Regions from separate parts of the Thioalkalivibrio sp. K90mix genome, predicted to be linked through region 2. Evidence: predicted binding sites of a transcription regulator. Region 2 holds the regulator's gene; the other holds the start of a gene.

Region 1 (14,363 bases), 770 kb from region 2:
CATAGATGTAGACCTCGCTGCGGGCCTGTTCGAGCTTGTCCAGGACATAGGCGACCAGCCCGCCGACGACCCGGCCTTCCGTTTCGGCAATCAGGGCGATGAACGTTTCTCGAGCCAGCAAGCGCTTGAGGTACTCGTCGGAGGGACGTGCACCCGAGTAGGTGTCCGGTTCCTCGAACACGTGTGCAAACAGGTCGAGCAGGGCGTGCGCGGCTGCCCGATCCGCCGGACCAAGGCGCCGGATCTTGAGCAAGGACCGCTCGTGCTGCGGGGGTGCCGGGTCAGCCGCCATCGGGGATCTCGGGTTCGACGAGGTAGGCGAGCAGGGTCAGCGATTCCTGCCAGCCGAGAACACAGAGCTCCGGTGGGATGGCCTCCGGCAGACCTTCCTGAAGAATATCCAGTGCGGTGCCGCAGGAGACCGGATCCAGCGTTACGGTGAGCGTCATCTCGCCGCCGAGCGCGGGATCGTCGAAACGGTCGCTGACGACAATTCGACGGCCCGGGTCCAGTTCGCGGTACTCGCCACTAAAATCGTGTTGAGTCCCCGTGGCAAAGTTGATGAAGCTCATCCGGTAGCCGCCGCCTACGCGAGCATCCATCTCGTGGATACGCGCGGTAAAGCCGTATGGTGCATTCCATTTGGCGATCGCGTCGGGTTCCAGGAATGCCCGATATACGCGCTCGGGCGGCGCGCGCAGGACGCGGTGCAGGTGGACATTGCGGTCAGTGGACATGGCTGATGGCCTCCGAGGTCGAACGATTGTGGGAGGGGGCGCGTGGTGCCGTCAGCGTTGGTGGCAGGGGGCACATTCGCGTACCTCGACCGTTGCAAATCGCGCGGCGGGGCAGCGTGTGGCCCATTCCACGGCTTCGTCGCGGTCGGCGCAGTCGATCAGGAAGAATCCGCCGATCATCTCCCGTGACTCGATGAACGGGCCGTCGATGAAACGGGTTTTCCCTTCGTCGGATCGGATGCGCACGCCGTGGCGGTCGGGTCGCAGGGATTCGCTGGCAAGCAACTGGCCACGCGCGTCGAGTTCGGCGCCAAAGGCGAGCATTTCCGCGTAAAGCGCCTGCCCTTCGGCATCGCTGCGGGCCTCGCGGTTGCCGTGATCTTCGAGGATGAGCAACAGAAAGTTCATCGTGGGCATCCTCATCGCATGGAGTGGAGACCGAATCGATTGCCGTCCGGATCGCGCGCGATGACGCAGAAGCCGTAGTCGCCTATCGACTCCTTGGGGCTTTCGATCGAACCACCGGCGGGATCGACGCGTTCCGCCTCGATCCCGCAGTCGTCGCAGCCGAAATAGACCATGCAGCCGCCGGAACCGACCAGGTTGTCGGGGCCTTGTACCAGCGCGCCAGCACACCCCGGCCGGTCTTCCTCCATCGGAAACATCCAGATCTCCGTGCTGGGGGCGAATGCGCTGGTGTCGGCTTGTGTGAGCGACATGTCCAGGACGGTTTCGTAGAACGCACGGGCACGACCGATATCCTTGGTGGGAATCTCGAACCAGACGACGGGATTGGCGGCCATGGCGGTATCTCCTCTGGCGGGATCAAACAAACGGGCGTGGTTCAGCGGCCCCTTTGAACTGTAGACGAACGGGAATCGGGAAAATCGACAAACTTTGTTAAGCCGGTCGAAAGCATCTGGAAGGGGGGAACGCAATCGCTACGGACTGGCGTCAGTGCGAGCCACTGTTCAGCGGACAAAATGCTTAGGGCCCGACATGCGAAGGGGGCCACTTGGGCCCCCTTGCTTGAATCTGGCGGAGAGGGAGGGATTACTCGGCACGATGTGTCTCGCCCTTCGGGTCGTCACCTGCGGTGACGTTCTGGCATCGCTACGCGCTGCCAGTCGAACCATCGTTTTGGATTACCTCGGGTTCGAATCCTCGCAGCTCAGGGGCCAGATGTGCGAAAGGGGCCACATGGACCCCTTTGCTGAAATTTGGCGGAGAGGGAGGGATTACTTGGCGCTGTGAGCCTCGCCCTTCGGGTCGTCACCTGCGGTGACGTTCGGGTGCCGCTGCGCGTCACCCGTCGAACCATCATTCTCTATTCCTCGGGTTCGAATCCCCGTACCTCAGGGGCTAGACATGCGAAAGGGGCCACTCGGGCCCCCTTGCTTGAATCTGGCGGAGAGGGAGGGATTACTCGGCACGATGTGTCTCGCCCTTCGGGTCGTCACCTGCGGTGACGTTCTGGCATCGCTACGCGCTGCCAGTCGAACCATCGTTTTGGATTACCTCGGGTTCGAATCCTCGCAGCTCAGGGGCCAGACGTGCGAAAGGGGCCACTTAGGCCCCCTTGCTTGAATCTGGCGGAGAGGGAGGGATTCGAACCCTCGGTACTCGCGAGAGTACAACGGTTTTCGAGACCGCCCCGTTCGACCACTCCGGCACCTCTCCGAATTGCTTTACCGTGCGGGGTCGAGCCGCGACGGCGGAGCGAATCCTAGCAGATTCGGAGGCTGTTGCGGTAGCGCGTCAGGGCATCAGGCGAGTGATGTGCCAGCCATTGTCCGCCCGGTGGTACTGGAAGCGGTCGTGCAGGCGGCCGGCCCGGCCCTGCCAGAACTCGAACAGCTCGGGCTGCAGGCGGTAGCCGATCCAGGCGGGATCCCGGGGGATCGCGCCTTCCGGGTATTGCTTCTCCAGTGCGTGAACGCGGGCCTCGAGTTCGGCGCGGGTGCTGATGGGCTGGCTCTGGATGGAGGCGGCCGCGGCGAGCTGGCTGGCGCGCGGGCGCTGGGTAAAGTATTCGTCCGCGGCCTCGCCGGGCAGGGCGGTCACGCTGCCTTCGACGCGGATCTGGCGCTCGGTCTCGGGCCAGTAAAACAGGAGGGCGGCGCGCGGGTTCTCGGTGAGGTCCTGACCCTTGCGGCTGCGGGAGTCGGTGTACCAGCAGAGGTCTTCGCCCTCGACATGCTTGAGCAGAACCGTGCGCGCGGAGGGCTGGCCATCGGCGTCGGCCGTGGCGAGGATCATCGCGGTGGGGTCCGGGTTGCCGGCCTTGCGCGCGTCGTCCAGCCAGCGGTCGAGCAGGGTCAGCGGGTTGTCGAGCAGGTCGCGGCGGTGGAGTTCGCCCTGGGTGTAGTCGCGGCGGGTGTGACGGTGGTCGGTGGTGCTCATCGGGTCTCCCGGTGGCCTTTGCAACCATGATAATGGCTGCTATCGCGAACGGCACGGGAAATTTGCGGTGGCTTTGTTGTCACAGGGACATTGCACATGACTGTGTCTACCAAACAGCAAGGAGCGAATGATGGCTGGAGCGAAGATCGCGGCAGTGGAGCCCAAGGGTGTCGAGCTCAAGAAGGGGGAGGAGTACTACTTCTGCCGCTGCGGGCGGTCCAAGGACCAGCCGTTTTGCGACGGCTCGCACGAGGGGACGGGGCTGGAGCCCATCGCCTTTACTCCCGAGGAAGACGGCGAGGCGTTTCTCTGCCAGTGCAAGCAGTCGGGTGATCTGCCGTACTGCGACGGCACGCACCAGCAGTTCGACGAGGACGACATCGGGACCGAGCCGGAGTCAAAGGGCGAGTCGGGCCAGGATGAAGGTAACGAGGCGCCGGACCCGCGTAATACCGAGACGGAGCCGCATGTCGAGCTGATCCATCGCATGGCCCGTTCCGGGCTGGACGAGGTGGGCCACTACGGGCCGACGGTGGCCATGGGTGTGCCGCGCAGCCGGCTCCCGATTTGGGACGACCTGCAGCTGCTGGCGGCGCAACTGGCGAGCCGGCCATTGCCGGACGGGGCCCCGGTCGAGACGGGGCTGGTGATCGGGCCGGAAGCGAAGCGGCCGCTGCGGCTGGATATCCCGATGCTGGTATCGGACATGAGCTTTGGCGCGCTGTCGCGCGAGGCGAAGATCGCGCTGGCGCGCGGTGCGGAGGCGGCCGGCACAGGGATCTGTTCCGGGGAGGGCGGGATGCTGGATGCCGAGCAGGCGGAGAACTCGCGCTATCTGTTCGAGCTGGGGCCGGCGCGCTTTGGCTATTCCGACGAGGTGCTGGAGAAGGTGCAGGCCTTTCATTTCAAGGCCGGCCAGGCAGCCAAGACCGGTGTGGGCGGCGTGCTGCCCGGGGCGAAGGTGAGTGACGAGATCGCGCGGGTGCGCGGGATCGACGCGGGGCAGGATGCCATCTCGCCAGCCAGCCTGGACGGGTTCGAGACGCCCGCGGACTACCGCCGTTTTGCCGACGAGGTGAGGGAGAAGACCGGGGGCATTCCCATCGGCTTCAAGCTCTCGGCCAACCATATCGAGGCGGATCTGGCCTTTGCCCTGGAGGCGGGGGCGGACTACGTGATCCTGGATGGTCGTGGCGGCGGGACCGGGGCCTCGCCCGCGTTGTTGCGGGATCATATCAGCGTGCCCACGATCCCCGCGCTGGGTCGCGCCCGGCGTTTTCTGGATGCCAACGGTGCCAGTGGCCGGGTCACGCTGCTGGTGACCGGCGGCCTGCGCACGCCGACGGATTTTGTGAAGGCCCTGGCGCTGGGTGCGGACGGTATTGCGCTGGCGAACGCGGCGATCCAGGCAGTGGGTTGTGTGGGCGCGCGGATCTGCCACACGAATCGCTGCCCGTCCGGTGTGGCGACGCAGGACCCGAAGTTGCGTGCGCGGCTGGATCCCCAGGAGGGCGGGGAACGGCTCGGCCGCTTCCTGCAGGCCTCGAGCGAGCTGATGTGTGTACTGGCGCGGGCCTGCGGGCACAGCCGTCTGGAGGACTTCGGCCCGAACGACCTGACGACGTTCGACCGCGAGTTGGCGGAACTGGCGGGCATTCAGTACGCCGGGGTGTATCCGAAGTCCTGAAGGGGCACGGTACGTCCGGTGGGCCCGTTAGCATGGGTTATAGCGGGCAAACGTTCGACTGCGTAGCATCACGGGGCCCATCAGCGGAGTACCGCATGTTTTTCCCCGATGTTCGCGCGAGCCATGATCGCTGCATACGAACCGATGCCTTCCTGCGCCACTTCCGGTTGTTGTTAAGGAAACACTGATTAATGTACACGCTCGCGCTCGAGTCGCTTTTGCGTGTGAACAAGGCGCGGTGACTGCCGTGCAGCATTCTGCACAAGGGAACCGCAACGCCGTGCGCGCGCAAAAGCGGCCGAGCCCCTTCGGGGTTGGCACCCCAGGTTCCCCGATACGGCGTTGCGCCGCTTGCGGGTAGAACCACTACCCGCTACACGACGCGCCTTGTCTCGGAAAACCTGGGGTACCAACGCGAGTGTGTACATTGATCAGTGTTTCCTTAATGGCGGCGGATCCGCGGATCCCCGAGGTGTTTGGCGACAGCGAACCCGCGCGCCAGGAGCACATTCTCAACGAGTCGGTGCTGGCGGCACTGGACTTTGCCGAGCGGCGCAACGACGGCCGGGCTCCGGTGCATACCATGGCCATGGTTCACGGGGCACACGGCCGTGTGCCCGTCGCGCCGGCGCTGAACGATTGCTGGGTCGAGGCCCTGATCGAGGCCGCCCGGGATACCGACCCCGAGTGGCGGGACGAACTGGCCTCGCGCTGGCGCGCGGCGACGGCCCCCACGGTGGATCTGTTTGCCCAGTTGCACTGGGTGGACGCGACGGCCGTCAGAGAAGGTTGATCTGGCTCAATCGCTCGATCTCCGAGAGGCTCTATCCTTGCGGCTTCTTCCGGCGCAGAGGTAGTCATGAGTTTCTCCGACGTGCACCAGAGCTACGGGCGATGCCGCCGGGCGGGCGACTTCGTGACGCGTTTTTACGAACACTTCCTCCAGGCCGACCCACGGGTGAAGGCGGCGTTCGGCTCGACGGACTTTTCGCAGCAGAAACGTGCCCTCGGGCAGGCGATTTCGACGGCGATCAGCTATGCCGAGGGCGAGAGCTTCGTCGCTTCCACCATGGAGCGCATGGGCCAGGTTCATTCCCGCGAGGGCCGTGTGCCCGTGGAGCCGGATCTGTACCCGATCTGGCTGGACTGTATGGTGCGCACGGCCGCCGAGATCGACCCGCGCTGGGAGCCGCGTCTGGAAGAGCGCTGGCGGGGTGCGATGCAGCCGGCGATTGATCTGTTCGTAAGGCTTTACTGAGGCCGGTCGCGCCGAGCGAACGATCGGCCAGGGGGCTGGCCTCCTACAGGGGGGCGTTCAAGGGCTTTGGGGTTGGTTATCGTGTTCCTTGACCTCGGTCCGCCTGGGGGCATGGCTTGTAGGAGGCCAGCCTCTGGCCGATGGGGTTTGTCCGGCATCCCTTTCGGCCCCGCAGGCGCCGGGGCCGTTTGATCTGGCGGCGATTCCGGCGTGTAATGCGCGGGTTTGAATCCACCGGCCCTGCGCCGGGAGCCTGTGTCCATGTCCGCTGTCCCCGATTTCCCGCCTTCGCTGTTTGCGCGCAAGCCCTACTGGGCCAAGCGCTTCGGTACCGCACCGTTTCTGCCGACCACCCGCGAGGAGATGGACGACCTCGGCTGGGACAGCTGCGACATCGTGCTGGTCACCGGGGACGCCTATGTCGACCACCCGAGCTTTGGTATGGCGATCATCGGGCGGTTGCTGGAGGCGCAGGGCTTTCGCGTCGGCATCATCGCGCAGCCGGACTGGACCTCGGCCGAGCCGTTCCGCGCGCTGGGCCGTCCCAACCTGTTCTTTGGCGTCACCGCCGGGAACATGGATTCCATGGTCAACCACTACACGGCTGACCGGAAGATCCGCTCCAACGATGCATACACCCCGGGCGACGTGCATGGCCATCGGCCGGACCGCGCGGTGATCGTCTACGCGCAGCGCGCCCGCGAGGCCTACAAGGACGTACCGGTGGTGGCCGGCGGGATCGAGGCCAGCCTGCGCCGCATCGCCCACTACGACTACTGGCAGGACAAGGTACGCCGGTCGGTGCTGCTGGATGCGCGGGCCGACATCCTGCTGTTCGGCAATGCCGAGCGCGCCCTGGTGGAGCTGGCGCACCGCGTGGCCGCCGGTGAGCACCCCCGCGAGATCACCGACCTGCGCGGCACGGCCTTTCTGCGCGATGCCGTGCCAGCCGGCTATGTCGAGCTGGACTCCAGCGAGGTGGACACCCCGGGCCCGGTGGATGCCAACCCCGATCCCTATGCGATGGTGTCGCCGTCCACCTGCGCCGAGGCCGAGACGAAGGCGGAGTCGGAGGACACGGCCGGCGAAGGTGGTGCGCAGGTCGTTCGTTTTCACCGGGATATTCCGCGCGGCACGCCGCGAGACAAGACGGTGATCCGCATCCCGGCCTTTGAACAGGTCAAGGGCGATTCCGTGCTGTATGCGCATGCCTCTCGCGTGCTGCATCTGGAGACCAACCCGGGCAATGCCCGCGCCATCGTGCAGCGCCATGGCGACAAGGAGGTCTGGCTGAACCCGCCGCCGATCCCGTTGACCACCGCCGAGATGGATGCGGTGTTCGACCTGCCGTATGCCCGTGCGCCGCATCCCTCCTATGGCGATGCGCGCATCCCGGCCTGGGAGATGATTCGCTTCTCGGTGAACATCATGCGCGGCTGCTTTGGGGGCTGTACGTTCTGTTCGATTACCGAGCACGAGGGACGGATCATCCAGAGCCGCTCCGAGGAGAGCGTGCTCAAGGAGATCGAGGAGATCCGCGACAAGGTCGACGGGTTTACCGGCGTGGTCTCCGATCTCGGCGGGCCGACGGCCAACATGTACCGGCTGGCCTGCAAGGACCCGGAGATCGAGCGCAGTTGCCGCCGGCTGTCCTGTGTCTATCCCGGGATCTGCAAGAACCTCGATACCGACCACACGCCGCTGGTGAACCTCTACCGCAAGGCGCGGGCGTTGCCGGGCATCAAGAAGATCCTGATCGCCTCGGGTCTGCGCTACGACCTGGCCGTGGAATCACCGGAATACGTGAAGGAACTGGTCACGCATCACGTGGGAGGCTACCTGAAGATTGCGCCGGAACATACGGAATCCGGGCCGCTTTCTCGCATGATGAAGCCGGGCATGGGCGCCTACGACCGCTTCAAGGCGATGTTCGAGAAGTACTCGAAACAGGCGGGCAAGGAGCAGTACCTGATCCCGTACTTCATTGCCGCGCACCCGGGGACGTCCGACGAGGACATGCTGAACCTCGCGCTCTGGCTGAAGCGCAACAACTTCCGCGCCGATCAGGTGCAGGCCTTCCTGCCCAGCCCGATGGCGCTCGCGACCGCAATGTGGCACTCCGGGCGCGATCCGCTGCGCGGCATCAAACGCAAGGCCGGGGACCGCGTGCCGGTCGCGCGCGGTGCGCGGGCGCGGCGCCTGCACAAGGCGTTCCTGCGCTATCACGATCCGAACAATTGGCCGCTGCTGCGTGATGCGCTCAAGCGCATGGGCCGCGCGGACCTGATCGGCAATGGCAAGCATCACCTGATTCCCACCTGGCAGCCCGCGGGCACCGGCCAGGGCGCCGGCGGAGCGAGGGCCGCCACTGGCGGTCGTGTGACCCGCGGCGGCAAGGCCCTGAAAAAACGCGGCCAGACCTTCCAGACTCAGCACAAGGGCGTGGAGGTCGCCGCCCGCCCGGCAGGCCCCGGCCCGAAGAAGGGCCCGCCCCGGGCCAAATCTCGCCCGGGCAAGCGCCGGCCGCAGCGTCCGTAGGACTCCACCTCCGCTGCATCCACTTGTAGGAGGCCAGCCCTCTGGCCGATGGGGCATTTCCGACACCCGATCGGCCAGAGGGCTGGCCTCCTACAGGGGGGTTAGCCCTCCTGGGGCTGGTGGTGCGGGCGGGGTGCCGGCTCGGGTACATGGCCTTCCAGCGACAGGTGCAGGCCGGTGTGCGCGGGGTCGGTGGTGTTGAGCAGGTAGAGGTACGGGCCGACGACGTCTTCCGGGCGCGGCAGCTTGTCGGCGTTCTCGGCCGGGTAGTGGCCGGCGCGGAAGCGCGAGCGGACCGGGCCGGTGTCGATGCCGTTCACATGGATGAAGTGCTTCTCGTTGCGGTGTTCGCGCACGAGGATGTCGATCATCGCGTCCTGCGCGGCCTTGGCCATGCCGAAGGCGCCCCAGAAGGCCTTGCGGCAGTCCTGAGTGGAGACGACCAGGCTGCCGTGCGGGCTGTCCTCCAGCAGTGGGAGTACGGCCTGGGCGAGGAAGAACGGGCCGTGCAGGTTGCTGTTGATGACCTTGAACCACAACTCGGGGTCGTACCCCTTCATGGGGGTCAGGGTGCCGGCCCAGCCGGCGTGCAGCACCAGTCCGTCCAGGCGCCCGAGGGAGTCGCGGATGTTCTCGGCCAGGTCGCCGTAGTCCTTGACCGTGGCGCCCTCCAGGTTGAGCGGGTAGATGGCCGGCTGTGGATGGCCTTCCTGCTCGATCAGGTCGTAGGTCTTCTCCAGCCCCTTGATGTCCTTGTCCAGCAGCACGACGATCGCGCCCGCCGCCGCGCAGGCCTGGGCGATTGCACGTCCGATGCCCGCGGCCGCGCCGGTTACCAAGATCACGCGGTCGTTGAAGGCACCCGGTTCCGGGCGGTAGTCGAGCAGGGCAGGGATGTCGAGATCGGTCAAGGGAGGGTCTCCAGTAGCTTGTGGGCTGATTCTAATCCAGACTGCACGGCCGCTTCGAGGGTCGAGGGCAGGCCCGGTGTCACATAGTCGCCCGCCAGGAACAGCCCGGGCCAGGGGGTGCCGGCTACCGGGCGGAGCGCGTCCAGATCGACGCGGGCATCAATGGTGGCGCGTTTCTCGCACACGACATGACCGGTCCGGGGCATTCCCAGTTCGGGGAAGGTCCGTTCCAGCTCTTTAGCAACCCGACGCCAGCGCTCCTCCGCCGTCATCGTCGGCAGGTCGTCCGCGGTGGAGATCACGACGGCCAGCCAGTTCGGCTCGCCGGCCACCTGGCGGGGAATCAGCCATTGTCCGTGCTGGTCGAGGAGTCCCTGCAGCGGCGGGCGTGCCAGGACGGGGTCCGGATAGTGCAGGTAGACCGTACAGATGCTGCGCTCGCCCATGGCCCTCAGGGCCCGATGGTGGGGCTGGAGCTCGGGGGCCTCGGGCAGGAGCCGAGTGGCCGCGCTGGGCGACGTGGCGAGGATCACCGCGTTGGCAGGGGTAACGTGATGGTTACGATCACGGAGCTGATAGCGGGACTCGGTTCCCCTGGATTCGATGACCACAATGCGCCGTCCGGTTTCGACCGTGGCGCCGCGCTCGTGCAGTTCGCGCAGGGCCGGTTCGGGATACAGCGACCCCAGCGGCCGAGTCGGGATGAGCAGCCGCGCGTCGTCCGGCCCGTGGTTCAGGGCCAGGCGCAGCACGTTCTGGAAGATCTGCGCCGAGGCGCTGCGGATTGGCGTGTTCATGACCGCGAGGCACAGCGGTTCCCAGAGCTGGCGGATCAGCGTGTCCGGCTGATGACGCGCCTGTAGCCATTCGAGTACGTCGAGATCTTCCTCCAACGGCCGGTACAGGATCGAGGCAGCCCCCAGCAGGGCCGGGAGTCTGCGGTGAAACGGGGTGCCCGCGAGCGATTGCCACAAGCCATGAACCAGGGCCGGCAGACGTGGCGAGCGGGGCTCCAGGGTAAAGGCTGGGTGAGGGTGGCCCGGGGCATGCATGCGCAGTCCGAACGGCAGGGCCACGAAGGCGCGCTCCGGGTCGGTGCCGACTGAGCGCAGCTGGTCCAGCGTGGCGTGACAGGCACCGACCAGCACGTGCTGGCCGTTATCCAGGTCCGCACCATCGCGGTTGAGGCTGCGGGCGCGCCCGCCTGCGGTCGCGGCGGCCTCGATCAGGTGGACCGCGATGCCGGCCCGGGCCAGGGTCAGCGCGGCGGTCAGACCGGCCCAGCCGGCGCCGAGCACGACGACCGGATGCGATTCGGGAACGGCGGCCATGGTGCGGGCGGGGTCAGCCCGCGCGGCGGTATTCGCGCTTCAGGCGGCGCGCGGTGCGCCAGGCGATCCACAGCTTGCGGATCGGGGTCAGCCGTACGCGGTGCTCCAGCACGCGGTAGCCGTCGTCCTGGATTTCGTCGAGCAGGGTGCGGTAGATCGCGGCCATGATCAGACCCGGGCGCTGGGGGTAGCGGTCCTCGGCGGGCAGGTGCTCCTCCGCGCGCTGGTAGTAGCGGCGGGCCCGCTCGGCCTGCTCGGCGAACAGGGCGCGGTGGCGGTCGTCGGTGACGTTGACCTGAAATTCTTCGGGCTTTACGCCGTGCTTTTTCAGCTCGTCCAGCGGGATGTAGACGCGGCCGCGCATTGCGTCCTCGTGGACGTCGCGCAGGATGTTGGTCAGCTGCAGGGCCATGCCTAAGTCATGCGCGTACTTCAGCGTGCGCCGGTCCGAGAAGCCGAAGATATGGGCGGACAGGATCCCGACCACGCTGGCCGCGCGGTAGCAGTACAGCGACAGTGTGGTGAAGTCGGGATAGCTGTCGTAGTCGAGGTCCATCTGCATGCCGTCGATGATCTCGTCGAAGTACTCGCGGCTGAGATCGAACGGCGCCAGATGCGGCTGCAGGGCCTGGGTGATCGGGTGGCGCGGCTGATGGTCGAACAGGCGCTCGATCTCCTCGCGCCACCACTGAAGCTTGGTGCGCGCCACGCTCTCCTCGCGGACCTCGTCGACGATGTCGTCCACCTCGCGGCAGAACGCGTACAGCGCGGTGATCGCACGGCGCCGGTCGGGTTCCAGAAAACGGAATGCGTAGTAGAAGCTGGAGCCGCTCTTCGCGGCCTTCTCCTCGCAATATTCGTCGGGGGACATACGCGCTCGGGATCGGGGTACCGTCTTGGGACGGCAAGGCTAGCACAGCGGGGCCGGGATGCGGACGACGCGGGTGATCGAAACGCCTTTTGACATACATCAACAAGGCCCGTCTCGGGGGCGCTTAGGGTGAAAGCGTCAGGGTGGCACAAGGGCCGCCCTCCCGATGCGGAAACCCGTATGGAACAGCGTCTGGTATTCGATCCTGAAGTCTTGCGTCGCTATGACGTCAGCGGCCCTCGCTACACGTCGTACCCCACGGCGCCGCAGTTCCACGAGGCGTTCGACGCACAGGCCTATGCGCGGGTGGCGCGGGCGACGAATGTCAAAGGGGCGGCGCGACCGCTCTCGCTCTATGTCCACGTGCCCTTCTGCGACACGGTGTGTTTCTACTGCGCCTGCAACAAGGTGATTACCGGCAATTATCGGCGGGCGACGAGCTATCTCGACTCGCTGGAACAGGAGATTGCCCTGCAGGGCGAGTGGTTCGATCGCGATCGGCCGGTGCGCCAGCTGCACTTCGGGGGCGGGACGCCGACGTATCTGTCCGACGAGGATCTGACCCGGGTCATGAAGGCCCTGGGTCGACATTTCACGCTGGAGACGGGGCCGGAGCGGGAATTCTCGATCGAGATCGATCCGCGTGCCGTGCGTCCCGGTACCCTGCCGCTTCTGGCATCGCTGGGCTTCAACCGCATCAGTGTGGGGGTGCAGGATGTCGATCCCGCCGTGCAGAAGGCCGTCAACCGCATCCAGCCATTCGAGGTCACCGAGCAGGCGGTCCGCCAGGCGCGCGAGCACGGCTTTGTCTCCACCAACCTGGACCTGATCTACGGGCTGCCCCTGCAGACGGTGGACACATTCTCCGCGACACTGGACCGCGTGCTGGAACTCCGCCCGGAGCGGCTGGCCGTATACAACTACGCGCACCTGCCGGAGCTGTTCAAGACGCAGCGCCAGATCCGCGACGGCGACCTGCCGCCGGCCACGGAGAAGCTTGCGGTCCTCGAGATGACCATCCAGCGCCTGACCGACGCCGGGTATGTGTACATCGGCATGGATCACTTTGCGCTGCCCGATGACGAACTCGCGATCGCCCAGCGTGCGGGCACCCTGCAACGAAATTTCCAGGGCTACTCGACGCGGGCGGAGTACGACCTCGTGGCACTCGGACCCACCGCCATCGGCAAGATCGGGGACAGCTACAGTCAGAACCTGCGCGAGGTGGATGCCTATCAGGAACGGCTGGCGGCGGGCCAGTTGCCCGTTTTCCGCGGCCTGGAACTGAGCGAGGACGACCGTCTGCGGCGTGCCGTGATCAGCGAGCTGATGTGCCACTCGAGGATCGACTTCGGCGGCATCGAGGCCACATTCGGCATCGACTTCCGCGAGACCTTCGCCGATGCCCTGAACCGCCTGGCCGAGATGGAGGCCGATGGCCTCGTCACCATCGGCCGCGACAGCCTGGAGGTCCAGCCACGCGGCCGACTCCTGCTGCGCAACATCGCCATGGCCTTCGACGCCTACCTCAACCGCGAGGAACGCCGTCGCTACTCGAAGGTCGTCTAATCAGCGTTTCGCTTGCGGCGGCGCGGGCGCAGGCTGTGGGCGAGGATGACCCAGGCGTCGCGGGCGCGCAGGCGCGGGCGGGCGAAGACGTCGTCCTGCTGGCGCAGGCGCCAGAGTACGCGGGCGCCGCCGTTGATGATGGCGCGGATCTCCAGGCCCATGCGCCCGCGCAGCATGCCGCCGAGCGGTGCTCCGGCGCGCAGCAGGCGATCGGCGCGGGCGTACTGAAACTGCATCAGGTTGCGTAACTGAAAGGTCGTCTGGCCGGCCGCGATCGTCTCTTCGCTGACGCCGTATTGCGCCATCTCGTCCTGTGGCAGATAGATCCGGTCGTTCTCGGTGAGGTCCTGGTGCAGGTCCTGATAGAAGTTGATCAGCTGCAGGGCCGAGCAGACCGCGTCGGAGTAGCCGATCATCTCCTCGGTGGGGTTGCCGTCGAGGTACAGCATCAGCCGGCCGACCGGGTTGGCGGAGCGGCGGCAGTACTCCACGACCTCGCCAAAGGTGGCGTAGCGCGTTTGTTCCAGGTCCTGGATGAAGGCGTCGACCAGATCGACAAACGGGGCAGCGGGCAGGCCGAAGCGCTGCCGCGCATCAGCCAGCGCGATCCATTCCGGCTCGGACTCCGCGGCCGGATCTTCGAGAATCTGCACGCGTTCCTGCATGGCGACCAGGTCGGCCCGTCGCTCGTCGACGGGGCGCTGGTCCTCGTCGGCGAGGTCGTCGGCATCGCGGGCGAAGCAGTAGATCGCGGCGACGGGTCCGCGCAGTCGCGCGGGCAGCAGCCAGGAGGCGACCGGGAAGTTCTCGTAGTGCGCGGTGGCGCGGACCCGGCAGTGGCGGTAGGCGGCACGGATGTCGGGATGTCCGGCCATCGGGTCAGTCCTGCGTTTCGGGCTTGTTGTCGTCGCCTGTGTCGCCCGCATCATCGACCTCGACGGGGCGCCGAGCCCGATTGTTCAGGGTGTCCGGGGTCTCGGGGGTCTTGCGCGCGCGGATGCCCAGCTCCTGAAACCGTCGGGCGCTGGGCATGACCTGGCGCTCCAGGCTGCCGACCG
Region 2 (14,363 bases):
CACCACTCAGTTCCAGACGGCGTACCCCACCGGAGCGTTCGCCCAGTGCCAGCCCGAGCTCCCAGACGGCCACCGCGACCAGCACCAGCAGGCCGACAATCACCGGCTCCAGCAGCCAGCGCACCACGGTGTCCATCAGCTCCATCGTGATCGAGAACGACATTCGGTTTACCTCGTTACCCTTTGTTCATTCATGACCCCAGCCCCGTAGGAGCCTGCTTGCAGGCGAACGCTTCTGCCCGTGTCCGACTTTGGCAGGGGCTTCGCCTGCAAGCAGGCTCCTACAGGCAAAATATCCCGCGAGCGTTATCGCCGTCGGCCCACGGCAATGCCGCCGAGCAGCAGCAGGAACAGCGCAGCGGCGACCAGCCAGGGGAGCCAGGGCATGCCCGCCGCCTCGTCACCGGTTTCCTGGCCGCCGTCGGCCTCGGCCGGCTCGGGGATCTCCTGCATCTCTTGTGCCGTCGGGTCTTCCAGCGGCTGGATCTCGGTGACACGGTTGGGGTCGGCTTCGGGCTCCGCCCGCTCGATTTGCGCGGCCGCGCGCACGGCGTCAAAGGCCTCGCGCAGATCGGCGTCGTCCAGGCGCTCGGCCACCTCGTCCAGCATGGGGTGATCGGGGCGCGTGTGGCCGCTGCCGGGCAGGCCGTGTTCGGCGACCAGTTCCGCGAAGCGCTCGGACAAGGCCTCCAGCACCTCCGGATCGGCCTCCCAGAACCCGTGACTGGCCGCGACCAAGTGCACGGCCTGCAGGTGTGTCTTCACGTGCACGTTGTGGCCATCGGCCAGGAAGTCGTCCAGGCCCAGTCCGTGGCGGTCCTGCAGATACACGTCGTGCACCTCGTCCCAGACCCAGGAGCGGATGACCTCCGGGTTGGTCACCTGCCAGCCCCACAGGTTGTCGACGAAGTCCCGGGTCATGGTGCGGGCCCCGGCATAGCCGTGATCCATCAGCGGCTCGATCCACTGCGGATTCAGGTTCTGCCCCTGCAGCTCGCGCATCAGCGCGCGGCCGAGCGTTTCCACCCGCGGGTCGTCCGGGTCGGCATGCTGCAGCACGCGGTTGTCCGGCACCTCGCCGCGAATGCGCTCGACCGCGGTCGACAGACCACCCTGGAAATCAAAGCCGTCGTCGTTGTCCAGCAGGCCGTAGAGGTGCGAGGCGCGCCCAAGGTAGGTCCGCCCGACCTGGCCCAGCCGGGCCTCGAAGGCCTCGTGTGCGGAGCCACCGGACTCATCCGCGCCATAGGCATGCCCCATCCGGCGCAGATAGGCCGCCCCCAGTTCGGCACGATCCTCCCAGGCCCCGGAACGGTCCGCGAGACGATTGACCCCGGCCCCATAGGCCCCGGGGGCGGTACCGAACACCCGCAGCGCGGCCTGCTGACCCGCCTCGAGGCCATTGAGGCCTGCGGCGCGCAGGGCCTGGGTGTCCTCCACCCATTGGGCGGCCACATCGTTGCGCGCCAGGGGCTCGGTGCCCGGATCGCGCAGGTCTTGCCCCAGCGGGGCCAACGCCGCTTCCAGTGCCTCTTCCAGCTCGGGGTACTCGGCAAGAATGGTCTCGGACGATCCGTCCAGCGCGAGGCGCGCGGCCCGGTCTAGCCACACCAGCTGGTCCTCGTAGAGGTCGCGGAACAGACCGGAGGTGGTAAACAGGGCATCGCGACGTCGATCGCGCCCGGCTTCATCAAGGTCCATGCGCTCCAGCCCCTGGACGATCCCGCGACTGTTCCAGGCCGGACGAATGCCCAGCATGTCCATGCCAAAGGCGATCATCACGCCCTCGTCGCGCACAGTGTCTGACGCCCAGAGGATGATCGCCTCGCTGCCATCCGCCTCGGGATCGCCGTGCTCGCGGGCATCCGCGGCCAGTTCCTGACCGATACCCCAGGCGATACGCGTGGGGACCAGGTCCGCCGCCAGCGCGTGGAAGTTGCGCCCGGTCGGCAACACCTCCGGCGTACGGATCGGGTCATTGCCCTGCCCTGGCGGCACGAAACGGCCTTCGAGCGCCGCCAGCAGATGCGCACGCTCGCTGGCCGGGGATCCACGCAGCTTCGCATCCCAGTCGTCGTCGACCGCGTCGTCACCCGCCATCGACTCGAGCATCGTGTCCACAGCCTCGTCGCTCCAGTCGCGTCCGAACACATGCAGCCCCAGCGGCATCTGGTCTTCCTGCATGTCGGTCAGGTAATGCCCGATCTCGTGGACCAGCAACTCCTCGTCCATCTCCGCCAGCGCGGTCGGTGTGGGTTCGTCATGACCCTCATCCGCATGCTCGTCCGCGTGGTCATGCTCATGGGCATGCTCGTGCTCTGCATCCCCGTGTTCCCGGTGATGGACCGCGTCGCGATGTTCGTCGCCGTGTTCGGCTCCGTGGTCTTCGCCATGTCCCGCGTGGTCCTCGTCCTGATGCCCCTCGTGATGATCACCGTGACCATCATGGTGATGCCCGTGATCGTGATGGTGACCCCGCGCCAGTTCACGCTCGATGGTTTCGGTCAGGCCGAGCTCATCGATGCGTTCGCGCAGGGTCTGGACTGCCCGCGAGCGCGTCGCGGCATCCGGCTGCGCGGCGGCCTCGTAGGTCTCCACCAGCTGGCGCAGTTCCAGCAGGCTGTCGTAGAGCTCGGTGGCCGCCAGCGGCGGGGTCAGGTGGCTGATCATCACGCCCATGGCGCGGCGCTTGGCCTGGATGCCCTCACCCACGCCATCGACAATGTAGGGATAGATGATCGGCAAAGCCCCGCCAAGGAGCTCGGGGTAATCATCCGGTGCCAGCCCCGCGCGCCGGCGCGGCAGGAATTCGCGGGTCGAGTGGCGGCCGACGTAGACCAGCGCGTCCGCCTCGAAGTGATCGCGGATCCAGTGGTAGAAGCCGACATACTGGTGGGTCGGCGGGAACGTGGTATTCGCGTGCAGCAGGCGCTCGCTGACCTCCCAGCCGCGCGGCGGCTGCGGGCCGATGAACACATTGCCGAACTCGATCCCCGGGAACAACATCTCGCCGTCGCGGGTCATCGCCTCGCCCGGCGGCTCGCCCCAGCCGGTCAGGCCGGGGATGCCCGTGCGCACCAGCGCCTTGCGCAACTGCTCGGTGGTCGCGTGCGCGTCCTCCCCCGCCAGCGTGGCCTCCCAGGCCTCCTCGTACTGGGCCAGCAGGTCCAGTGCCCGCTCCTGCGCCGCGTGCGGATAACTCTCGAGCATGTGGCGCAGATCACCGACACCGCTTTCCAGCCCAGCTTGCGCGATCTCGACCTTGTCGGCGGCCCTGGCGGCCTCCAGGCGTGCCTGCAGGTAGCCGATCGGTCCGTCGACCAGCTCCGCCTGCACCGCGGCGGGCAAGCCGTCGAAATACGCCTGGTACTGATCGCGATCCAGCGAGGCGACCCGGCCGGCGATCGCGTCCAGTGCATCGGCCTGTTCCGGCAGATTCACCGCCCGGTCCTGGATCATGTCCAGCAGGGTCTCGGCATCCTCCGGCACCTCGTCCCCGAGGTCATACCCGGCGGCCTCCAGCCGTTGCAGGATCTCCAGCAGCGATTCCGGGACATCCAGCTTGTCGGCGCCGATATTCTGGCGACCGGGCGGATGGTTGTAGTACACGACCGCGACCCGCTTGTCTGCGTTGTCCAGCTGGCGCAGCCGGTCCCACCGCTGCATCCGGTCGGCCAGGGCCTCCACCCGCTCGCCCACCGGCTCGGGCAGGGCCAGTTGCACGCCAGTGCGTTCGTCCCGCGTGGGCTCGCCAGCCGTCGCCAGCACCATCGGCTGGCTGGCGCCCTGCAATTCCGGCATGGCCACATGATAGTGGACCTTGTCCCAGGGGATGCCCTCGTGCGAGAGCCGCCACTCGGTCTCGCTCACGTCCGCCAGGCGAATCCCCTTGACCACCGGGACATCCAGTTCGGCGAAGGCCTCGGCCACCGCCTCGCGGTTGCCACCGCCGCCCACAACGAAGTCCTGCAGGCTGACGATCCCGCTCAGCTCGGCGGGCGCCGCCGATGCGGCGAGCTTCTCGACCGCCTCGCGACTGGCCCCACCCCAGCGCGCGAGTACCGCGAAGCACTGGATATCCCGGGCCTCCAGTGCCTCGCAGGTCGCATCCAGCAGCTCGCGGTCACCAGGACGGTCACCGGTATCCAGGTCCAGCACGGCCACGGCCGGCCTGGCATCCAGGCCAAGATCCTCCGGATCGGCGACCGACTGGCCATCCCGGTAATAGCGGATGGTCTCGCGCGGATCCGGTTCCGGCACCTCGATCGAGTGCCCGCCCCGGGCAGCCAGCCAGCGGATGAGGCCCTCCATGTTCTCCGGTGTGCGGCCCTGATAGAACGCTCGTCCGGTCAGCCAGTCGGCCTGGTTTGAGAAGCGCTCCTGCTGCCGGGCCAGATGCTCGCGCGGATCCTCGCCCGCTTCGGGATTCTCGGCCAGTTCGGTCCGGGCCTCCTCGTCCAGTCCGTCGAGCACGGCCTGGCCGTCGATGCGGGACAGCGCAGTCAGACGCCGTTCGCTATTGATCGCGAGAATCGGCGCTGACTCGGCCGGCGGCTCTTCGCGCAGCAGACGTTCGAGACGACCGGCCTGATCCCCGAACACCGCTGCCACGAGTACCGCGTCGGCATCGCGCCACAGCGCCTGGACGGACGAGTCCGACTTGTCCGCCAGCTGCTCCGGAGTGCGCAGCACCACCTCGGCATCCGGCACGGCCTCCAGGAATCGATGCGCACCGGCGGCCACCTCGGGGGCCGAGCGCTCGGAGACGATGCCGACGATTTTGGGATCCGCCCAGGCGGGCGCGCTCCACAGCACAATCACCAGCAAAACCACACCGCGTTTCCAGAAGGACATGCGATAAACCCCGAAGAAAATCCGATGGGGCGACGCCACCGGTACCGTGGTGGCGCCGCCAATCCGTTATACGCAGGAAGGTGCCGTGGAAACGGCACCCGAAAACCGGCAAAGGCAGATGAAGTCAGCCGCGTTTGTTGGCCGGCTGCCAGAGGACTTCCGCGCCGTTCTCGTGACGTGCAAGCACACGGCAGAGCACGAACAGAAGATCCGACAGGCGGTTGATGTAGGCCAGTGAACTCGGCCGCAGCGCCTCATGGTGATTCACCGCCACCAGACGACGTTCCGCGCGCCGGCAGACCGTACGGGCGATGTGGCAGTCGGCCGTGGCCGGGCCACCGCCCGGCAGGATGAACTCCTCGAGCGGCGGCAGGTCGGCATTGAAGCTTTCCAGCTCCACATCGAGCCGCTCCACAGAGGCATCCGGCAGTGCCTGATGCCCCGGCACTGCCAGCTCCGCCCCCAGGTCAAACAGCTCGTGCTGAACCAGGGCCAGCACGCGCCGAACCTCTTCCGGGAGATCGTGGACCAGGACCCGGCCCACGACACTGTTCAGCTCGTCCACATCACCAAACGCCTCGACACGGTGGCTGTCCTTGTCCACCCGCGAGCCATCCCCCAGGCCCGTCCGGCCCTCGTCACCCGTGCGGGTCACAATCTTCGACAGTCGATTACCCATGCATCACCTCTGCTGGTAGCGCAGCTTGACGAAGGCGGCCCGCCCCGGCTGGTTGTACCCTCCGGCGGTCTCGTAGTCCTTGTCGAACACGTTATTGACCGTCGCCTGAATCTGCCATTCCGGCGCAATCTGATAGCTCGCCCGCAGGTTCAGCAGTCCATAACCGGAAAGGCGCTCGTCGTTATTGGCGTCGTTATATGAGCGGCTCTTCGCGATCACCGAGCCGCCCATTGAGAAACGCTGAAACTTCCGATCGAGATCCATACGGGCCGTAATGGGAGAGCGTCTCTGCAACTCGTTTCCCGTTTCCCGGTCTCGGGCATCCAGTAGGGTCAGTGAAGCGCCTGAAAGCCATTGGCCAAATTCGTATCGGCCATCCACTTCGACTCCCCGAATTCGTGCTTCCTCAACGTTTTCCGGTGGAGCGAACCCTGCAATCAAGTTTTCAACTCGTGTCTCGAAAGCGCTCAAATCAAGATATCCGGATCCCGCCGAATAACGGGCCCCTATTTCGAAAGTTTCAGATTCCTCTGGATCAAGGTCAGGGTTGCCGCGGAAAAACCCGATGTCAGGATGGTAAAGTTCGTTAAACGTTGGGGCCTTGAATGCTGTCCCGTAAGAAGCCCGCAGTCGCCATGCTTCCGCGACCTGGAATCCCCAGGCGACTTGACCGGTAGTTTTACTACCGAACTGTTCATTGTCGTCGTATCGTAACGAACCCTCCAAAGTATGCCGGCCTAGATCGGCTTGGAGAACCCCAAACCCACCAATGTTGTAGCGGCTGGTCTCCTCATATTCGTCCGTACCGAATCCCTCTCTTAGCCCAGGATCATCGACCTGAATACGGTCCTCACGGGCGTCAACGCCTGCCGTGAGGAACAGCTGATCCGACAGGACGATTTCGTTCAACCAGTCGATCGAATCACGCTTCGTGTCATAACGCGATGTGAATTCCCCATCCACATAGCGATCATTCTCATCACGTGCATGTGCAACACTCAGCTCAGTATCCCAACGGTTATTCACCGGGATGCGGAACCCCGCACGGAAGGCTGCATGGACAAAGTCGGTGTAGTCATCTCCCTCCGTACTGTCAAACTCTGACTCCCCTTCCGAGTACAGTACGTTGCCGAAAACCTCAATCCCATTGTCTAGTCGATGGGTCACCTTGGTCGCAAGCGAAGTGTTGTCGTAGCCGTCACGGTCATCGTCACCAACGTCATCCTGCACATTGATGCCGTCGGTCTCGAAATGGCTGAGCGAGAAGCTGTAGTTCGTGTTCTCGGTTCCGCCGGCCACTCCCACACCCGTTTCCCAGGTGTTGAAGCTGCCGCCCCCGACAAACGCGTTGACCCTTGGTGGCCCCTTCTGACCCTCGCGGGTAAAGACCTGCACCACGCCACCAATGGCGTCGGAGCCGTAGATGCTGGTCCGCGGTCCGCGCACCACTTCGACGCGCTCGATCTCCTCCGGTGGCAGGAACTGCCAGCTTGCGCCGCCACTGGTGGCCGACCCCATGCGCACGCCGTCGATCAGAAGCAGGGTGTGGTCGGAGCTTGTCCCGCGGGTGTAGACGGAAGTGGTCTTGCCGAAGGCGCTGTTCTGGGAGGTCTCGATCCCGGCGCGGCCCTCCAGCAGATCGGTGAACTGCTGGGGCTGCAGGCGTTCGATCTCTTCGCGGCCAATGACGGTAACCGAGGACAGGGTCTCGTCGACGGTCTGCGCGACACGCGCGGCCGTGACCTGAACCACATCGAGGGTGTGCGCTTCGGCATTGGAGTCTGGCGTGTCGGCCAGTAGCGGGGTCGTGGCCAGCAGGATGGCCGTGGAAAGTGCTGTGCGTTTCATGTCGTCCGTGTCTCCCGGCGAGCCGCCCGCACGCCGTTGATTCATCGGGATCACGCAGACGAGGGAAGATAGACACGAGGGGGACCCAGCACAGCCGCTATGCGACCAGGCCTGATCATCCGCCTCGCATGCCCGCCGCATGCCGCGCGATCATTCCCTGGCCGGTCTCCGGGCTGACGAGCGTTCCGGTGCGGCGCCTTCCCGAACGATTCCGTTCAGTGGCATGTGCCGCGACCATCAGAGGCCATCATGGCCTCTCGCTCGATCACCGTTGCGGGGGCAGCGTCGGATTCGTCCGCAGGCATCCAGATACCTTTGGCGGGCTCACCGAACTTCCCGTTTAACCCGCCGGCGAGACACGCCGACGGGCACCAGAAAACGCACGAAAGCCTACACCATTGGTCAAGAAATTACCAGACCCGGGAAACGCGCAACGTCAGGATCGCTGGGCCTCTGCCTGCACATAGCGCACACCGCGCTTGAGCAACCGGCCCCAGGACTTGTCCTGCAGCATGGCGTCGAACTCCGGCGAACGCTCGGCACGCAACGCCACCGGCGGCATCTGTGCGCCCTCGTCCACCGGGTGCGCGGCCAGCATCTCCAAGCGCTCCTGATTGGCACCATATTGCTGTACCAGGAAATCACGCATGGAGTCGGACAGGGGCAGGTGGTAGATGCGTGTCAGGCGCAGCGCCAGCCACTCCGCCATACGTCCGAGATCCTGGCGCACCATGCGCACCATGGCCGAGCCCAGGCCCGCCTTGGCATCCGCATTCATGCCGACGTACAGCCCCCCGAGATAGGCGGCCGGATTTGCATAGATCGCACGCTGGATACTCGGGTTGGTCAGGTCGACCAGAGGCTCGAGAATCAGTGCGAGCTGGATGCCGATGCGCTTGGCGGTGTCCGCATCCAGCAGGTGTCCGCCAAAGTAGAACAGGTCGCCCTCGCGCCGGATGCCGAGCTCGGACAGGTATTCACAAAACCGGTCGGCCAGGCGCAGTTTCTGGTCATCCGTCAGTTCGATCACCTCCTCGCTCACCCGAATACCGCGCGCACTGCGCTTGAACCAGCTTTGCTGCCCCTTCTTCTCGACCTCCCGGCGTCGCAGCGCCTCCCAGCGCTCGACCGCAGCGGTATAGCGACTCTGCGCCTGCATCAGCTGGTCCCGTGCCGCGCGCAGGTCCTCAACCTGACGCAGCGCCCGCCCAAGCAATCGGCCCTCCGGCGAGTTCACGGGCGGGCGGGCCTGCTCCAGCTTCGCGAGTGCATCCAGCACATCGCGCCCGAGGTCGAGGGTCGACGCACGCAGGACCTGCGGATCCAGCCCACTGGCCGGGCTTTGTGCCAGCAACATCGCCAGCGAACGCAGGCGGCTGACCACGCCCGCCTGCGCAACACGGAAACGGTTGCCCTGGTACTCGAGCCGGTCCAGCGCATGCCCCAGCCGCCAGCCACCCGACCACTCGAAACTCAACCGCCGGATCTGCCGCCCGTTGACCATCTCGAAGGCCAGCACAAACATGGCCTGCGCATCATCCAGTGTGCAGCGCGACAGGTCGTCCGAGTCCGCCGCGGAGAACAGGCGGTCCAGAAACTGATCGATCCGCCGGACGCCATCCTCGCGCGTCGGCGCGACGCCCTGCAGCCGGTCGCGCAGCGGGTCCGCCAGCTCGGAGGCATCGTGGTGCAGTTTTTCCAGCGCGGCCAGACGCGCATCCGCCGTGGCGTCCACCAAGTCCGCCACGCGCGAGCGCAGCCCCAGTCGGCGGTAGATCTCGATCTGCTCGGCCGCCGCCGCGAGGCTGGTATCGCCCGTCATTTCGCGCACCGCGACCGCGACGCCTTCCGGAGAGATATCCACCTCGTGCAGCAGCACCTCGGCGGCCTTGCGCCGTCGCATGTCCGGTGCCATCTCGGCCATCGCCAGATCGCGCGTCACGAACAGCAGATCCGGCAACAGGTCGATCGTATTACGCAGCTGATCGCGCGAGCGCTCCTGCCGCTTGCCCCGCGTGGCATCGGCAATGAATCGCGCCAGCAGGCCAATCACCCCGAACAGCAGCGTGTAGACCGCAAAGAAGATGAAATTCTGGGCCGGGGCGGCGTGACCAAAGCCCAGGAAGTAGCCCCCCTGCATTGCGAGGAAGGTCACCGGGCCGGCCGCCCACAACAGCTGCAGCATGTTCAGCGACCAGGGCACCTTGCGCGCAGTCGCCGCGACCTCGGTGATCCGGCTGCGTCCGGCGGCCTCGATCAGCACATGGTCCTGGCTCGGACTGGCGGCCTGGGGGGCCTCCTGCCGCTGTTGCCGCTTGCGAAACCTGCCAAACACCCGTCGTCCCTGCCCCTTCAGCGTTTCCGTGAAGTGTAGGGAAAACAGAGAGGTTGCGGGTGTCCGGTCAGGAAAAAATACTCAGAGAACCAGGAAGTAGTCCGCGATCCTTACGCGGCACTGCGGCCCTGGGCGGCCGCCTCCCCCGGCGGCGTCGAAACCACCTCGGGCACCTCGTCGGCATACAGATAGTCGCGGGTCAGCGGCACGGCATCCTGCTGCTTGGCCACCTGGATATGGAAGACCACCTGACGCCACCAGCGGAAGGTCGCCTCGCAACTGGCCAGATAGAACTCCCACATGCGGCAGAAGCGCTCATCGAAATGTTCCACCGCCTCGGCGCGAATGTTCTGGAATCGCCGATACCACTCGGCGAGCGTCTCCGCATAGTGCAGCCGCCAGAACTCGATATCGGTGGTATGCAGCGGAGTCGGTTCCAGTGCCTCCATCACCTCGGACAGTGCCGGGGTGTAACCGCCAGGGAAGATGTACTTGCTCAACCAGGGGTTGGTGGTGCCCGGAGGGCCCTGGCGGCCAATCGTGTGCAGGACCGCCACACCATCGTCCTTAAGCAGATCGTTCACGCGCTGGAAGAAGGTGCCGTAATTGGGCACGCCGACATGCTCGAACATGCCGACACTGACGACCCGGTCGTACTGGTCGTCGTGTTCGCGGTAGTCCTGATAGAAAAAGCGCACGCGATCGTCCAGGCCGCGGCGCTTCGCCTCCGCCTGGGCCACTCGCAGTTGCTCCCGCGACAGAGTAATTCCGTCCACCTGGACATCGGCGTTCTCGGCCAGGTGAAAGGCCAGCCCGCCCCAGCCGCAGCCGATATCCAGCACCCGCTGACCGGGCTCCAGCACCAGCTTCTTGCGCAACATCGCGCACTTGGCCTGCTGGGCCTCCTCCAGGCTCATGTCCGGTCGCTCGAAATAGGCGCAGCTATAGAACATGCCCTCGTCAAGGAAACGGCGGAACAACCACTCGTCCACGTCGTAATGATGCGAGATGTTCTGGTAGCTGCGCGCGATACGGTTGCCCTGCTCGAGGATCGCACGAAACATGCACACCAGCGGATGCACTCGACGCTGGAACCTGGGCGCAAAATTGCGCATCACCACATCCAGAAACACCCGGATGCCCTCGGGTCCCGGCGACCAGAGCCCGTCCATGTAGGTCTCGCCCAGCTGGAACCCGGGATCGCGCGCGATGCGCTTCAGAGCCGCCCGATCATGGACCTGCAGTGTTATCTCGGGTGCCCCCTGCCCGAAACGGCGCTCACTCCCGTTCGGCTCGCGCAGGATCAGCGTGCCGTGGCGCATGTATTCGTTCAGCATCCGTTCGATCATTGCGTCCCTTCCCCTGCGAATCCTCTGCTATATTAAACAGAGTCTAAATATCGCACTCGCTTCGTCGCAAGCCTCTGAATTGGCTGATCCCTGCTACCCCAAAAGGTTCCACACTCACAATAACGGAATTCCTCATACGAGCAACCTCCATCCAGGGCCAACAGACGCCTTCCCTCTCTGACGCCAAAACCGCTAACCTGAGCACATGACACTGCGTCCGACCCAAGCCTGCGAACACTGCACCCTGCGCCAGCTCTGCCTGCCGATGGGCCTACCACAAAATGAACTCTGGCAACTCGACGAGATTGTTCAACAGCGCCGTCCGATCGAGAAGGGGGCACTGCTGTTCAATATGGGCGAACGCTTCGAAACCCTGTTCGCCGTCCGAACAGGCGCACTGAAAGCGGTGCTGATCAGCGACGACGGCACCGAACAGATCACTGGATTCGCCTTCGCTGGCGATCTCCTGGGGCTAGACGCAATCCATTCCGGCAAGCATCCAGTCAGTGCAGTGGCGCTGGAATCCACCAGTGTCTGCGCCGTCCCCTACGCCCATGTGGACGACCTCGCCGACCGACTCCCGACCTTTCGCCAGCACATGATGAAGGTGATGAGCAAGGAGCTGGCCCAGGACGAAAGCCTGCACACCCTGCTGGGACAGCGCACGGCGGAGCAGCGTCTGGCCACTTTCCTGGTGACGCTGTCCGAACGGCACCGTGCGCGTGGTCTGTCCCCCGAACGCTTCTATCTGCCGATGTCGCGCGCCGACATCGCCAATCACCTCGGGCTGACCCAGGAGACCATCAGCCGCCTGTTCACGCAATTGCGCAAACAGGGCGTGATCAGCCTCCGCACCCGGGATCTCGAGATCCTCGAACCCAACAGCCTGCGCAATACCGCCGGCGTGACCTTTACGCCTGCCGCCAGCAGTGCCTGAACCCACTCACGGGTTCGACACCTTCTGGAAATTCGCCCTGGGCCGCTGGGACTATGCGCCGGCCCGCAACCGCCTGCTGCACTGGCAGGATGCACATGCGGTGAATGTCATTCTCGCGCTGTTCGCGCTGTGGTACCCCGGCGGCATGCCAGCAAGCGACTGGAAGCGGCTTGCGCGCGATGCAGCGGCCTGGCAAGTGCAGGCCACCGAGCGCGTCCGCCGACTGCGTCGTCGACTCAAGCCCATTGCATCAGAGCCACATCGCCAAGCGTTGTATGGCGCCGCAAAGGAACTCGAGATCGCATGCGAGCGGACCAGTGCACTTCGCCTCTGCCAACAAGCGCAACATCTCGGGCACCCGGGCAGCAACCCCGACGTTCCCCGGCGCATACACCTGCTGTTTCCAGCCCTCCCCGAGGCCGAGATTCGCGACGGACTACCCGATCTCACCGCGGGCCACGAACCGGGCGGCTGCACATAGACCGCGTTCGGGCTATCCTCCCGGCACATTTTCTACAGGCAAGCGGCATGTCGGACGATCTGCGCAACCAGCTCCTGAAGGCCGGGCTGGTGGACGAAAAACAGGTGCGCAAGGCCAAGAGCCAGAAGCACAAGGCCCAGAAGACACAACCGAAAAAGAAAAAGGGCAAGCCCGCCGACGCCGAGGCCAGTGCCGCCGCAGCCCGCCAGGCCGAGCAGGCCCGGCGCTCGCGGGAGAAGAACCAGGAACGACAGGAAAGGGCCGAACGCCGCGCGCGCCGGGCGCAGATTCGCGAGCTGGTGAACCAGCACCTGGCCCCGATCCCCACCGGCGACGCCGCCATCGACTATCACTTCCAGTTCGACGGGCAGGTCCGTCACCTGCCGGTGACCGAGGACACCCGCAAGCGCCTGGTCGACGGCCGCGCGGCGCTGGCCGGCCTGGAGCTCCACCCGAGCAAGGGTTTCCGTGTAATCCCGCGCGAGATCGCGGACAAGATCCGCGAGCGTGATGGCGAATGGCCGCTGGTCATCCCGGCCGAGGAAAGCGGAGACCCCGAGCCCGATCCCGACGACCCGTACAAGGACTACGTCGTCCCCGACGACCTCATGTGGTAACGCCTTGCCCGGGGCTCAGGCCTTGCCGGCATCGCCCCCGGCCTGGGCGGTGGGGAGTTCGGCGAAATGCTCGCGCGCGCGGGCAACCAGCTGGGGCGGCAGCCCGTTCTTCTCGGCAATCGTAAGGCCGAACGACACACCCGGCTCGCCGATCAGCAGCCGGTAGGTCGGGGACAGCGTCTCGGCGTCGAACTGCATCGAGGCGTTCACGATGCCCGCGTGCTGGGCGGCGTAGTCCTTCAGGGGCGCCAGATGGGTATTCACGATCCCGCGCGTACCACGCGCGCGCAGCTCGTCCAGCATCGCCATCGCCAGCGCCGCACCCTCGTCCGGGTCGGTGCCCGTACCCAACTCGTCCAGCAGGATCAGGCTCTCCGGCCCGGCGTGGTCGAGGATACGTTTCAGGACCTCCACATGCCCGGCGAAGGTCGAGAGGTGGTGGAACAGGCTCTGGTGGTCGCCGACATCGACCATCACCCGATCGAAACGCCCGATGCGACAGTCCTGCTCGGCCGGGATATGCAGCCCGCACCAGGCCATGGTGACCAGCAGCCCGAGCGTCTTCAGCGCGACCGTCTTGCCGCCGGTGTTCGGTCCGGTAATCAGCAGCAGCGGCTGCTCGCCATCCAGCCGGATGGACAGCGGCACCGGCTGCGGCCCGTTGCCCTCGGCGAACTGCAACAGCAGGAGCGGGTGATAGGCCTCGATCAGTTCCACCCCGGCCTCCGCCTCCAGCCGCGGGGCATGGGCATTCATCTGTGCCGAGAGCTGCGCGGCGGCGGACGCCAGGTCGATCCAGGTCAACGCGGTCAGCATCAGTTCCAGCGGCTCGCCATACTGGCGCACCACGTCGGTCAGCTCGCGCAGCAGGCGCTGCTGTTCGGTGTTGATCTGGCCGTTGACCGTATCCAGCTGGTTGTTCAGCGGCACCGCCTCGATCGGCTCGACGATCTGGTCACGCCCGCCCATCGCGGTGCCACGACGCACGCCCTTGACCGCATTCGCCGCCTCGCCACGCAGCACCATCACCGCGCGCTCCTGGTGCCACTGCACCTTCAAGGCATCCTCGCCCTTTTGCGCGACATCGGAGGCCGCCAGGCGCTTTTTCACCACCGCCTCGACCTCCTCGCGCAGGCGTCCGCGCTGCTCGAAGGCCTCGATCAGCGAGGGGCTCGCGTCCTCGCGCAGCGACCCGCCGGGGTTCAGGCATGCCGACAGTCGTTCTTCCAGCCCCTCGGGTGGGTACAGCTTGTTCAGGTCCGC

What was found. The regulator FNR, encoded in region 2, switches genes on or off when oxygen is low (the NO sensors DNR and NnrR bind a similar motif). The targets are predictions, from matches to a motif close to TTGATNTANATCAA.
Region 1: the regulator FNR is predicted to act here: its motif matches at 11,826-11,839, upstream of hemN (oxygen-independent coproporphyrinogen III oxidase).

The regions. Positions count from the first base shown of each region.
Region 1 covers NC_013889.1:1,607,655-1,622,017, reverse strand. Annotated here, with positions in the region: partial or broken gene TK90_RS07660 (AAC(3)-I family aminoglycoside N-acetyltransferase) at 1-292, opposite strand, end outside; gene TK90_RS07655 (SRPBCC family protein) at 282-737, opposite strand; gene TK90_RS07650 (YciI family protein) at 789-1,145, opposite strand; gene TK90_RS07645 (VOC family protein) at 1,157-1,540, opposite strand; RNA gene TK90_RS14725 (RtT sRNA) at 1,774-1,919, opposite strand; RNA gene TK90_RS14720 (RtT sRNA) at 1,959-2,089, opposite strand; RNA gene TK90_RS14715 (RtT sRNA) at 2,143-2,288, opposite strand; tRNA gene TK90_RS07635 (tRNA-Ser) at 2,328-2,417, opposite strand; gene pdxH (pyridoxamine 5'-phosphate oxidase) at 2,496-3,140, opposite strand; gene TK90_RS07625 (glutamate synthase-related protein) at 3,271-4,827, shown strand; partial or broken gene TK90_RS07620 (hypothetical protein) at 5,270-5,620, shown strand; gene TK90_RS07615 (globin) at 5,687-6,085, shown strand; gene TK90_RS07610 (YgiQ family radical SAM protein) at 6,347-8,623, shown strand; gene TK90_RS07605 (SDR family NAD(P)-dependent oxidoreductase) at 8,725-9,534, opposite strand; gene hpnE (hydroxysqualene dehydroxylase HpnE) at 9,531-10,865, opposite strand; gene hpnD (presqualene diphosphate synthase HpnD) at 10,879-11,736, opposite strand; gene hemN (oxygen-independent coproporphyrinogen III oxidase) at 11,917-13,305, shown strand; gene hpnC (squalene synthase HpnC) at 13,302-14,180, opposite strand; gene rmuC (DNA recombination protein RmuC) at 14,185-14,363, opposite strand, start outside.
Region 2 covers NC_013889.1:837,281-851,643, reverse strand. Annotated here, with positions in the region: gene TK90_RS03990 (MotA/TolQ/ExbB proton channel family protein) at 1-163, opposite strand, end outside; gene TK90_RS03985 (cobaltochelatase subunit CobN) at 307-4,854, opposite strand; gene TK90_RS03980 (cob(I)yrinic acid a,c-diamide adenosyltransferase) at 4,979-5,533, opposite strand; gene TK90_RS03975 (TonB-dependent receptor domain-containing protein) at 5,537-7,381, opposite strand; cobalamin riboswitch at 7,523-7,772, opposite strand; gene TK90_RS03970 (hypothetical protein) at 7,818-9,716, opposite strand; gene TK90_RS03965 (cyclopropane-fatty-acyl-phospholipid synthase family protein) at 9,827-11,065, opposite strand; gene fnr (fumarate/nitrate reduction transcriptional regulator Fnr) at 11,271-12,002, shown strand; gene TK90_RS03955 (DUF2390 domain-containing protein) at 11,995-12,483, shown strand; gene TK90_RS03950 (DUF2058 family protein) at 12,531-13,100, shown strand; gene TK90_RS03945 (DNA mismatch repair protein MutS) at 13,116-14,363, opposite strand, start outside.